2 regions of the Rhodoferax sp. P1_F3 genome follow, and region 2 is predicted to be linked to the other one. Evidence: predicted binding sites of a transcription regulator. Region 2 holds the regulator's gene; the other holds the start of a gene.

Region 1 (5,851 bases), on a different contig from region 2:
TGCCGGTCAGGTCGCTCAGGTCGGCCGTGTAGTTGGGCTGGATAAAGCGGTCCGAGAACAGCACCTTGCCATTGACCACGCTGATGGGGCCCATGTTGACGATGGCGTCTGGCGCCGCGTTGGGTGCCGATGCGGCAATCGCCGCAGACGCGGCAGGTGCCGGCGCCGCGGGGCCGGTGCTGGCGGCCGCATCGGCCTGCGCAGGCGTCTTCATCAGGTCCTGCAGATTCAGGCGGCCTGTGGAGCTGACGATCAGGCGGGCATAAAAATCGGACAGCGCCGCCTCACGCACGCTGACGCGCGTGGCTGCACCGGGCACCATGGCCAGGTCGATACCGGGCACGTTGAGCGCCTTCCAGCTCAGCAGCTCTTCGGCAATGCCGCCGCTGGGGCCCTGCACGGTGTTGGCGCGGAAGTCTTCGAGCTGGGCATCACCCTTCAACACCACCTCGGGCCCCTTGGGCGTGCTGGCAAAGCGCAGCTGGCCCTTGAAGCTGGCGTCTGCGCGCAGCACGTCCAGATTGATCTGCTCGGCAAAGTACGGCACCAGCGCATGCAGCGGCAGCTCCAGCAGCTCCACACTGCCCTGCGCCTGCACCGGGTCCCAGGCGGCGGTGCCCTGGTAGCGCAGGCTGCCGGCCTCGGCCTGGCCGGACTTCACATGTGCACTCAGCGTTACCGACACCGGCTTTTTGCCATCCAGCTGCGCATCTTTTACCAACAAGTTCAGGGCCGACAGCTCCAGCCGCACCGGGCGGGCATGGGTGCGGTCGGAGAACACGGCGCTGGCGTCCTGCACACTGAGTTCACCCAGTGCAACCTTCCAGGGCACGGCAGGCGCCGCGGCCTTGTCCGTGGGGGCGGCCGGTGCGGGTGTGGCCACCGACTTGAGCCAACTCTGGAACATCCACTGCCCATCCGCATCCCGCCGTATGCCGGTGCTGGCACGGGCCAGCAGCACTTTGCCCACGCGGGCGGTACGCGCCGCGGGGTCGGCCTGCACGTCGGTGATTTCCAGCAACTTGAACTGCGGCAGGTCGGACGACGAAGGGCCGTTCGCGCCACGGGCTGTGCCATCGCCTGCCGCGGGCTTGCTGGCCACCAGACCCGCATCGCGCACAACCAGGCGCTGCGCAGTAGCCTTGATTTGGTCACCCTGCCAGCTGGCGCCCAGCTGGGCGTCCAGCAGGCCGCGCACACCTGGCTCCAGAAACTGGGCCGTATAGGGCGCGGCCAGCGCCAGGGGCAGGTCGTTCACCGTGGCCTGGGCACTGCCCTGCTGCAGCGTGCCGTCCAGCTTGAAACCCAGGCGGGCCGATGTTCCCTTGCCAGGCAGCGTGGCCGAGCCTTCGGTGGTCACCGGCTTGTCCATGGGCCACTGCAGGCCCTGGGCGGTGAACGCCACATCGGCAAGCGCCAGCTTGGCTGCAGGCTGGGTTTGCTGGTCCAGCCAGTCCACGGTGCCGCCCGTCAAGGCCAGCTGCTCCAGTTGCAAGGTCCAGGGTGCTGGGGCAGCTGTGGCAGGTGGTTGAGCATCTTTTTGGCCTGTAGCCCCCGTGGAATCTGCGCGAGAAGCTCCTTTTTTAGGAGCAACTGCTGCAGGCGTGGCAGACGCCAGGTCCAGATTCAGGTGGCCGTTACGGGCGCGCACCACCTGCAGATGCGGGTTGGTGATGGTCAGGGCCGAGAGCTTGACGATTTGCTCCAGCGGGCGCACGTCGGCCAGCTCGGTGCGCACTGTGTCCGCTGCCAGCAGCGGCGCGCCGGCCGCGTCATTCACGGCCAACTGACTGACCGTCACCACGCCCGACAGGCTTACCGCCGTTTGGGGCGTCTGCACAAAGCCGATCTTGAGTTCGGCGTCTACCACCGCGCCTTGCGGCTTGACGGGCAAGCTGGCGGGCAGGTAGGCCAGGTAGGGCTTGAGGTCCAGCTGGCTGATCTTGAGCTGTGCCTCGCCCTTGCGGGTCTGGGCAAACGGCGTGCCTTGGGCCGCCGTGTCAAACGCGCTGCCGTTGAGCACAAAGGCCAGGCGTGGTGAGACCAGCACGTCACGCTGCGAATCGAAATTGCTGAGGAATGGAACGCTGAGCTGTAGGTCGCGCAGCGTGTGCTGGCGCGGCTGGCCCTGCAGGCTCTGGTCCGCATAGTCCACGCTGCCGCCGCTCAGGGTGACGTTGTAGACCGCAAAGCGCGGCAAAGGGCCAGGCGGCGCGTCCGACGGCACGCTCAGGCGCTGCAGGATGTCGTCAATGTCATAGCGGCCATCGCCCAGGTGGGTCAGTTGCAGCTTGGGGCCCTCCACCGCCACCGCGTCCACCACGGGTGCCAGGCGCAGCACCGACTGCAGCTCGGCATCCACATAGATGCGCGCCACGCTGAACTGCGGGCCGCTGCCGTCGGCCTTGGCGACTGCCAGGTCGCGCACGGTGAGCTCCAGCGACCAGGGCGCAAAGTCCACCGCACCCACGGTCACCGTGCGGCCCAGCAAGACCGACAGCCGGGTTTGCGCCTGGCTTTTGAGCAGCGGCGGCACCGCCAGCCAGGCCAGGGCCCAAAGCAGCACCAGCCCTGCGGCGGTCCAGGCCAATCGGCGCAACCAGGTAAGGGTACGGGGAGAAAAAGAGGTCATGGCGCAACGGTTCCTAAAGGCTTGGACACGGCACCACCGTGCCCAGCCACGATGGTAACGGGCCGCCACGACAACCACAGCTATTGACCTGCATCAAGTGCGCTGAACGCCAGCCGTGGGAAGCTTGCATGGCCCACACCGGAGACTCGCCATGCCCCAAAACAGCCTGCAAACCATCAAAGACGAACACGCGGCCCTGCGTGCCATGCTGCAATCCCTGCTGCTGATGCTGGACCGCGGGCCGGGTGACGAACCAGAGTGCTTTTTCGATGTGCTGCGCGCCATGCTGTTCTATATTGACGAGTTCCCCGAAAAGCTGCACCACCCCAAGGAGTCCGACCTGCTGTTTCCCCGCGTGGCGCGGCTGGCCCCGCAAACGATGGAGGTGATCGTGCAACTGGAGCAGGACCACGCCCACAGCGAAGCCGCGGTGCGCGAGCTGCAGCACCTGCTGCTGGCCTGGGAATTGGTGGGCGACAGCCGCCACGCCGCCTTTGATACTGCCGTGCGTCGCTACGTGGCGGCCTACCTGACCCACATGAAGCTCGAAGAAACTGCCATCCTGCCTGTGGCACAGGCGGTGCTGGGCGAGGCAGACTGGGCCGCGCTGGACGCCGCCTTTGCCACCAACTGCGACCCGCTCACGGGCAAGCAACCGCGCGACCCGATCTACGACCGCCTGTTCACCCGCATCGTGATGCGGGCCCCTGCGCCCATAGGCGTGGGCGAGGGCTGAGCACCGCGCGCACCTAGCGCGTCAATTTGAGCCCCAGCACCTGCTGGGCCACGCAGCGCCCCTGCACCTTGCCCCCCTCAATGCCGCTGCGGAAGTGGATGCCCGCGTACATCCGCGAAATGGCCGCCTCGTCGGCCGCCACACGGAAGCTGGCAAAGGTGCGCGGTCCCCAGCCCCGGTCGTTGTGGGTGTTGTCGGTAAACGGTTTGTTGGCCCCAAACGCATCGTCCAAAATCCCCGCCGCTGCGCTGGACTGCACCGAGTGGCCCGAGGGGTACTCGGGGAACGGCGGCGTATGCATCAAGGTGGGCACCCAGTTACTGTCGATCACCAGCTGCACATAGGTCACCGGTCGCAACAGGCTCACCGTGTACTTGGTCTTCCAGCCCGCAATGAAGGCATCGGCCATGGCCATGTTCAGGCGCACCAGGGTTTGGGCGGCCTGGGCCAGGCTGGCCTTTTGCTGCTTGAGCAGATCGTTGGCAATGTAGAGCCAGTGACCTGCCGGTGTAGGGGTCTTGAGCGGGTCATCCGCCCAGTACAGGGCGACCTGGCGTTGCTCTTGCGTGGCTTTGTTGCTCACCTGGTAGACCTCGTTGGCCTCTTTGTAGAAGGCCGAGCTGGGGCTCTCGGAATACGGCGGGGGCATGGGTGCGGCGCAAGCGCTGCTGGTCTTGAGCACAAAAGGCCGCACATCGCCCCACCAGGGCAAGAGCGCGGGTGCAAACGCAGGCGGCGTTGCCGACCACTGCCCTTCACCACTGGGCGGCACATAGTTCTGCTGGCTGCGGCGCAGCGGGCCCCAGGCCTCGTGCCCGCCGTCGGTGCGGGCCCAGGTCATGATGGCCATGGCCATGAGCTTGCCGAAGGTCTCCGAACGGTTGGTGATCTCGGGCGTGACCGTGTTGGGGTCAAAGTCCTGGCTGTACTTGAGCGGCAGGCTGCGTTCCAGCAGGTCGATGCGGGCGCGATTCTCGGCGCTGGCCGTGGGGAACATCATGCGTGTCATCGTGGCCAGCGAGGCATTGGCCACGGTGGGCCAGTGCAGCACCTCGTCGGGTTGCGCCCAGGGCAATGACTGCAGCTCGTTGAGCTGGCCCGCCAGGCTCTGGTTCTGTGGCATGCCGGGCACTACCGACTCATACAGCGTGAGCCCCAGGTAGGCAAAGGCGCGCGAGGCCACAGGCGGACTGAAACCCGGGGTTTGCTGCGTGAGCAGCAAGGCCAAGCTGAACCATTCGTTGGCCACACCGGCGCTGAAGGCGTTGGCCGGACGTGCCGCGGGCGCGGCCTGCTGGGCATGCACAGGCAAGAGCGCGCTGATCCAGGCGCAGGCCCAGACCAGGCCCAGGGAGAGCAATCGGTGTTTCATGGGGCTTTCCAGTTCACGAGGCCTTGGGGGCTGAGGGTGTAGAAGGCATCGGCCTTCGCGGGCATCCAGTCACTCCAGCCGCCGTGCGGCCACTGCACGCGCAGCTGCGCGGTAGCCGCGCTACCCAGGCCAAAGTGCATCCAGCCCATGTGGCCGCTGGCGTGGCCGCCGCCCACGGTGAGCTCTTGGCGGACCACGCGCGCAGTTTCTCCCTCACCCAACTTCACCTCAACCCAGGCCCCCACGGCGTCACGGTTGCCCTCTGGTTGCTGCAGGCGCAGCTGCAGCCAGTGGCTGGCCTCGGCTGGGGCTCCGCTATTCATCTGGCGCCACAGCTGCGCCTTGTCCCAGCGGTTCACCACCAGCACGTCTAACAAGCCATCGCCATTCAGGTCCACGACCATGCCGCCACGCCCGCGCTTGAAGCTGGCCAGGCCCGCCTGGCTGCCCGCTTCCACAAAGTTGCCATCGGCTTTTTGCAGCAGCAGGTTGTTGGGGTCCAGCGTCGCAAAGTCGGGCATGGTGGACACATTGCCCTTGACCACAAACAGGTCCGTCAAACCGTCGTTGTTCATGTCGGCAAACTGCGCGTGCCAGGCGGTGCTGGGGTGCACGTCGCCGCCCACATAAGGCCGGTGCGCAGTCACGCCACGCTTGAACGCCATATCGGTGAAGCGCGGCTGGCCGGCACCAGCTTCCAGCGTTTGCAACTTGTTGTCGGACATGCTGGTCAGAAACACGTCCGGGTAGCCATCGCCGTTGAGGTCGTGGCTGGCAATGCCCATGCCCCAGATCTGCAGCGGCTTCCAGCCCTGGGCGGCGGTGTAGAGCGTGGGCGCGACACCTGCGGGCATCTGCCAGAGCTGCTCTTCGCCGCCTTTGTAGTACTCGCGGTCATTGCTCACCCGCAGCGCGGCCGTGCCTGAGCGGTTCCAGTCCGAGAACAGCATGGATAGCGCACAGTGGCCCGGCACCAGGGGCATGGCAGGCTGGTAGCCGCCACCCTCTTTGGGGCGCAACAACAAGCCCGGTGTGCAGCTACCCCAAGGGAACTCAGGCTTGCTGCGGTCGGTGTAGGTGCCAATGGCCAATGTCGGCCAGCGCTGGCCCT
Region 2 (5,851 bases):
CAGCCTCGCGCTCCATGTACTCCACCATCATCAATTCGACGCTATCCCTCGTCAGCGCTGCGGGAGCAGCTCCGAAAAACGTAGCATCCCACTCGGCTAGCCACCAGGGGTTGTGGTAGGCCTCACGGCCCAGCATCACGCCGTCCACGTGCTCAAGCTGCTCGGCCAGCTGCGCGCTGGTGGTCAGCCCGCCGTTGATGGCGATGGTGAGGTGGGGAAAGTCTTTTTTCAGCTGGTGCACCAGCTCATAGCGCAGCGGCGGAATCTCGCGGTTCTCCTTCGGCGAGAGTCCCTTGAGCCAGGCGTTGCGCGCATGGGCAATGAACACCGTGCAGCCGGCATCGGCCACGGTGCCCACGAAGTCACGCACAAAGCCGTAGCCCTCTTCCTTGTCGATGCCAATGCGGTGCTTCACCGTCACGGGAATGTCCACCACATCCACCATGGCCTTCACGCAGTCGGCCACCAGCGACGCCTCATTCATCAGGCAGGCGCCAAAGGCGCCGCGCTGCACGCGCTCCGACGGGCAGCCGCAGTTGATGTTGATTTCGTCGTAGCCCCAGTCTTGCCCCAGCTTGGCACATTGGGCCAGGTCGGCCGGCTCGCTGCCACCTAGCTGCAGGGCCACGGGATGTTCTTCGGCATTGAAGCGCAGGTGGCGCGGCACATCGCCATGGATGAGCGCACCCGTGGTCACCATCTCGGTGTAGAGCAAGGTGTTGCGGCTCAGCAGGCGGTGGAAATAACGACAGTGGCGGTCGGTCCAATCCATCATCGGCGCCACGGACAGGCGCCAGGGATTGGAAACAGCGGAAGAAGCGGAGGGGTCAGAAGACGGCAGGACAGCAGACATGGGCTGAATTATCCCAGCCCTGGCGTGGGGGCGTCGTCAGAGGGTTACGCACCAGGGAGCCTGGTTGTGCACCAGACCCATCCACAAAGCCCAAGCCGAGCTGGCTGCCAAAGCCGCCCCGGCCAGACGTACGCCCCACTGCCCGTCCCCCAGTTGTCCGCCACGCAAGCGTAGCCACAGCCAAGGCCCCAGCAACATGGTCACCGAGGTGCCGGCGGCAAACAGCGCCATCACACCGGCGCCCGCCAGCACATCCCCCGCCAGTGCAGCCACCAGCAGCGCGGAATACAGCAAACCACAGGGCAACAAGGCCCACAGCATGCCCAGAAACAGGGGCGCACCCCGGCCCCAGCGCAGGCCCAGGCTGCGGGTATGCCGCCACACCGCACCAGCGCCCGCCTGTAGCCACAGCGGCTGACGCGCCTGCCACAGCAGCAGCAAGCCCAGCACCAGCGCGGCCACATGCACCATGGACCACACGGGGCGCAGCGCAGCACTTTGCACCGTGAGCCAGCCCAGGCCCTGCATAGAACCAGCTGCCAGCGCGCCCAAAGCTGAGTAGCCCAGTACACGGCCGAGTTGAAAGCCCAGAAGTGCAGACGTCTGGCGCGGGCCGGCCGCCTGCCCGATGCCGGCACAGGCCGCTCCACACATGGCCACGCAGTGGGGACCGCCCACCAGGCCCATCATCAGGGCGGTGAGCGCCAGAGAAGCTTGCATCCGACGATGCTAAATGATCTTGGAAAAGCGGGCTCGGGTACGGTCCGTCTGCAGGTACTTGTCAAACACCATGGCCACCGCACGCACAAAGAACCAGCCCTGTGCGGTGACCTGGATGCCGCTGGCATCCACCGTCACCAGGCCCTGCTCTACCAGTGTCTCCAGGGCTTTCATTTCGGCGGCAAAGTAGCTTTTGAACTCCACCAGAAAGGCCAGATTGATGGACTCGAACTGCAGCTGGCCCTGGCACATCAGCGCCATGATGACAGCGCGGCGCACCAAGTCATCGCGCGTCACGGCCAAGCCGCGCACCACGGGGAAACGTCCCTGGTCCAGGTAGTCGTAGTACTCGTCCAGCGTCTTGGCGTTTTGGCTGTAGGTAGCGCCAATGCGACCAATGGCAGACACGCCCAGTGCGATCAGGTCGCAATCGGGCTGGGTGCTGTAGCCCTGAAAGTTGCGGTGCAGCCGCCCTTGCCGCTTGGCCACGGCCAGCGCGTCTTGGGGCAAGGCAAAGTGGTCCATGCCCACATAGACATAGCCCGCCCCCATGAAGGCCGCCAACGAGCGCGAGAGCATGGACACCTTGGAGGCTGCGCTGGGCAAGGTGACGGTGGCAATGCGCCGCTGAGGCTTGAAGCGCTCGGGCAAATGGGCGTAGGCATACAGGGCGATGCGGTCGGGGCGCAGCTGGTTGACCTGCGCCAGCGTGCGGTCGAACGACTCGGGGCTTTGCTGCGGCAGGCCGTAAATCAAATCAACATTGATGGACTCAAAGCCACGGGCCCGGGCGGCCTCTACCAACGCAAACACCTGCTCGGCCGGTTGCACCCGGTGCACCGCCTTTTGCACGGTGGGGTCAAAGTCCTGCACACCAAAGCTCAGGCGGTTGAAGCCCAGTTCGGCCAGGGTGTCCAGGCGCCGTGCGTCAATCGTGCGCGGGTCCACTTCGATGGAATACTCGCCACCAGGTGCGAGATTGAAGTTGCGCCGCAACATGCCCATGAGCTCGCGCAGCTCGTCATCATTCAAAAAAGTAGGGCTGCCGCCGCCCAAATGCAACTGGCTGACAGCCTGTCCGCGGCCAATGAGGGCCGTATGCAGGTCCACCTCGCGGCTCAGGTAGCGCAGATAGGGCGCGGCGCGGTCATGGTGTTTGGTGATGATTTTGTTGCAGGCGCAGTAGTAGCACAGCGACTCGCAAAACGGAATGTGCACATACAGGGACAGCGCCAGCGCCAGCGCCGCGGCCCCGCTACGGCGTTGTGACAGTGCCTGCGCATAGTCATCGGCCGTAAAAGCCTCCACAAAGCGGTCTGCGGTAGGGTACGAGGTGTAACGCGGCCCTGAAACGTCAAAACGGGTCAACAATCCTTCGGGTACAGAGGTGGGTTCGGCGACAGCGTTCATGAATGCTCCATCTAACGCAGCAACTGTGACGCAAACCGCGAAGCGTGACCTTGATCCAAATCAAGCCGCCCGCGCTTGGCTAGGCGGATAATTGACTTGCATCAGGGGAATACCATGTTTGAAACAACTATGCGGACCGGAAAACCAGGCGAGGCCCAAACGCCGATCGCCATTACGCCTGTGTCTACGGCGCCTCTGAGCCCGCAGACCATCAAAGTGGCGTGCTCCAACTGCAATTTGCGCGAGCTGTGCATGCCCTTGGGCCTGAGCCCCAGCGAGCTGGACCGCATTGACGACGTGGTGGCCAGCCGGCGCAAGGTCAAACGCGGCGACACCCTGTTTCGCAGTGGAGAGCGCTTTACCAGCCTGTACGCCATTCGCACCGGCTTCTTCAAAACCTGCGTGGCCTCGGAAGATGGCCGCGACCAGGTGACTGGCTTTCAAATGGCGGGTGAAGTCATTGGGCTGGATGGCATCGTGAACGAGCGCCACAGTTGCGATGCAGTTGCGCTGGAAGATGCAGAGGTCTGCGTCATGCCGTTTGACCGCATTGAAGAACTCTCACGCGAAGTAAACGCGCTACAGCGCCATGTGCACAAGATCATGAGCCGCGAGATCGTGCGCGAGAACGGGGTCATGTTGCTGCTGGGCAGCATGCGGGCCGAGGAGCGTCTGGCGGCATTTTTGCTGAACCTGGTGCAGCGCCTGCATGCACGGGGCTTTTCACAGTCGGAATTGGTCTTGCGCATGACACGCGAGGAAATCGGCAGCTACCTGGGTCTGAAGTTGGAGACCGTAAGCCGCACCTTTTCCAAGTTTGTGGACGACGGCATTGTGGAGGTGAAGCAGCGCCACGTGCGCATTCTCAACACCGATGCACTCAAGGACATCGTCAATCCCAAGATCTGCAGCTGATCTTTATTCTTCGTTGATCTCGGCAGCACTCAGGCTGAGTACCGCGGTGAGTATGCTGGAGACCGACGTCACGGCCCAGAACGTGAAAAAAAACAAGGTGTAGACGCCCTTGCGTGAGAGTTCCAGGGGAAGACCCAGCCACTGCAAATCCTGTGGGTCTATCAGTGCGAACACCAGTATCTCCAGCACGCAAGCCATCAAAAAGGCCGGCCAGACAATGGCCATCCATTTGCCGCGCATAGAACTCCTTTCGCGCACCCCGGTCAGGGCGCTTTGGGCACCATGACGGGATCTACCACCCCAGTCGCCGCATGGTTACGCGCCTGCATGGCAGGCGCCAGACTTTGCGGAGCATCCGACAAGGTACGGTTGATCTCCACGCCCTTTTGGTAGTAGTTCTCATCGACCAGTGGGTCGGTTCCCACCGCCGCAAGGTAGAAGGTGAAGAAGCTCGCGATCACCACGGTCAATGGCCCAGACACCACCAGCCACACATGACCAAATTGCCACCAGGGGCGCGAATCAATTGTTGCGGAATCGGACATAAAAATCTCCTTAACGGGGAACAATAAACACGGATTTTTCGGTAACCTGGGCACCGCCCTGCTCTGCGGTCACCGTGAAATGGAAGGGGTGCGAGCCAGCCGCAGCACCTTCATAAGGCAGTTGCACGCGCACGGCAACCCAGCGCGACTGGGTGGCGTCAATCTCAATCGCGGGCTCAGACGCCACCGCCAGCCCGGGCAGCCCTTCCACCGCGATTGCAAAGCGCTGTTGGGTTTCAGCGGCGTTCATCACTTGCAGACGGAACACATTTTCAATACGACCACCAGGAGCGATGCGGGCCAGCGCACCGCGGTCCCGCTCTACATCCACCTTGAAGGCGGGCCGCAGGTACAAACTCACCAGCATGGCCACCACCACTGCCCCCAAAATTCCGGTGTACACCAGCACGCGCGGGCGAAGCACATGGCGCAAGGTCTGGGCCGGGGTCCAATGCTGGCTCACAGCGTTTTGGGTGGAATATTTCACCAACCCCCGGGGGTAGCCCATCTTGTCCATGACCGTATCGCACACATCGGCGCAGGCACCACAGCCTATGCATTCGTATTGCAGCCCCTTGCGGATGTCGATGCCCGTGGGGCACACCTGAACGCACAGACTGCAGTCCACACAGGCCCCCAGGTTCAGGGCCGCAGGGTCGGCCTTTTTAGACCGTGCGCCACGCGGCTCACCACGCTCCTGGTCGTAGGTGACCACCAGCGTGTCTTTGTCAAACATGGCGCTTTGGAAACGCGCATACGGGCACATGTATTTGCACACCTGCTCGCGCAGGAAGCCGGCATTGCCATAGGTGGCAAAGCCATAAAACAGCACCCAGAAAATCTCCCATGGACCCAAAGTCAACGCCAGCACTTCACTGGACAGCGTGTGGATGGGTGTGAAGTAGCCTACAAAGGTAAAGCCGGTCCACAGTGCCACACCGATCCACAGGCACTGCTTGGCCGTTTTGCGCAGCAGTTTTTCGGGAGTCCACGGTCCGGCATCGCGGCGCATGCGGACCGAGCGGTCACCTTCGGTGAGTTTTTCCAGCCAGAGAAAGATTTCGGTGTAGACCGTTTGCGGGCAGGCATAACCACACCACAGCCGCCCCGCTACCGCAGTAAACAGAAACAAGCCTAGCGCGGAGATGACCAGCAAGCCCGTGAGGTACACGAAGTCTTGCGGGTACAGCACCAGGTTGAATATGAAGAATCGTCGCGCACCCAAGTCAAACAACACGGCCTGGCGCTGGCCCCACTCCAGCCACGGCAGGCCGTAGAAGACCAGTTGGGTCAAGAACACACAGGCCCAACGCCAGCGTGAGAAAAAACCCGTCACGCTACGCGGGTAGATTTTCTTGTGCGCCTCGTACAGCGCCACCATCTCCGCATCGGCCCCTTCAGGGGGCGC

What was found. The regulator FNR, encoded in region 2, switches genes on or off when oxygen is low (the NO sensors DNR and NnrR bind a similar motif). The targets are predictions, from matches to a motif close to TTGATNNNNATCAA.
Region 1: AC1DZ5_RS12765 (hemerythrin domain-containing protein) is a predicted target of FNR. The motif match lies at 2,716-2,729, and genes of this name have one in related genera.

What each region holds. Positions count from the first base shown of each region.
Region 1 is NZ_JBFUBO010000007.1:31,530-37,380, reverse strand. It holds gene AC1DZ5_RS12770 (DUF748 domain-containing protein) at 1-2,632, opposite strand, end outside; gene AC1DZ5_RS12765 (hemerythrin domain-containing protein) at 2,784-3,368, shown strand; gene AC1DZ5_RS12760 (vanadium-dependent haloperoxidase) at 3,382-4,740, opposite strand; gene AC1DZ5_RS12755 (CRTAC1 family protein) at 4,737-5,851, opposite strand, start outside.
Region 2 is NZ_JBFUBO010000006.1:261,973-267,823, reverse strand. It holds gene dusA (tRNA dihydrouridine(20/20a) synthase DusA) at 1-853, opposite strand, end outside; gene AC1DZ5_RS12055 (sulfite exporter TauE/SafE family protein) at 890-1,573, opposite strand; gene hemN (oxygen-independent coproporphyrinogen III oxidase) at 1,583-2,983, opposite strand; gene fnr (fumarate/nitrate reduction transcriptional regulator Fnr) at 3,179-3,898, shown strand; gene AC1DZ5_RS12040 (hypothetical protein) at 3,902-4,138, opposite strand; gene AC1DZ5_RS12035 (FixH family protein) at 4,162-4,443, opposite strand; gene ccoG (cytochrome c oxidase accessory protein CcoG) at 4,454-5,851, opposite strand, start outside.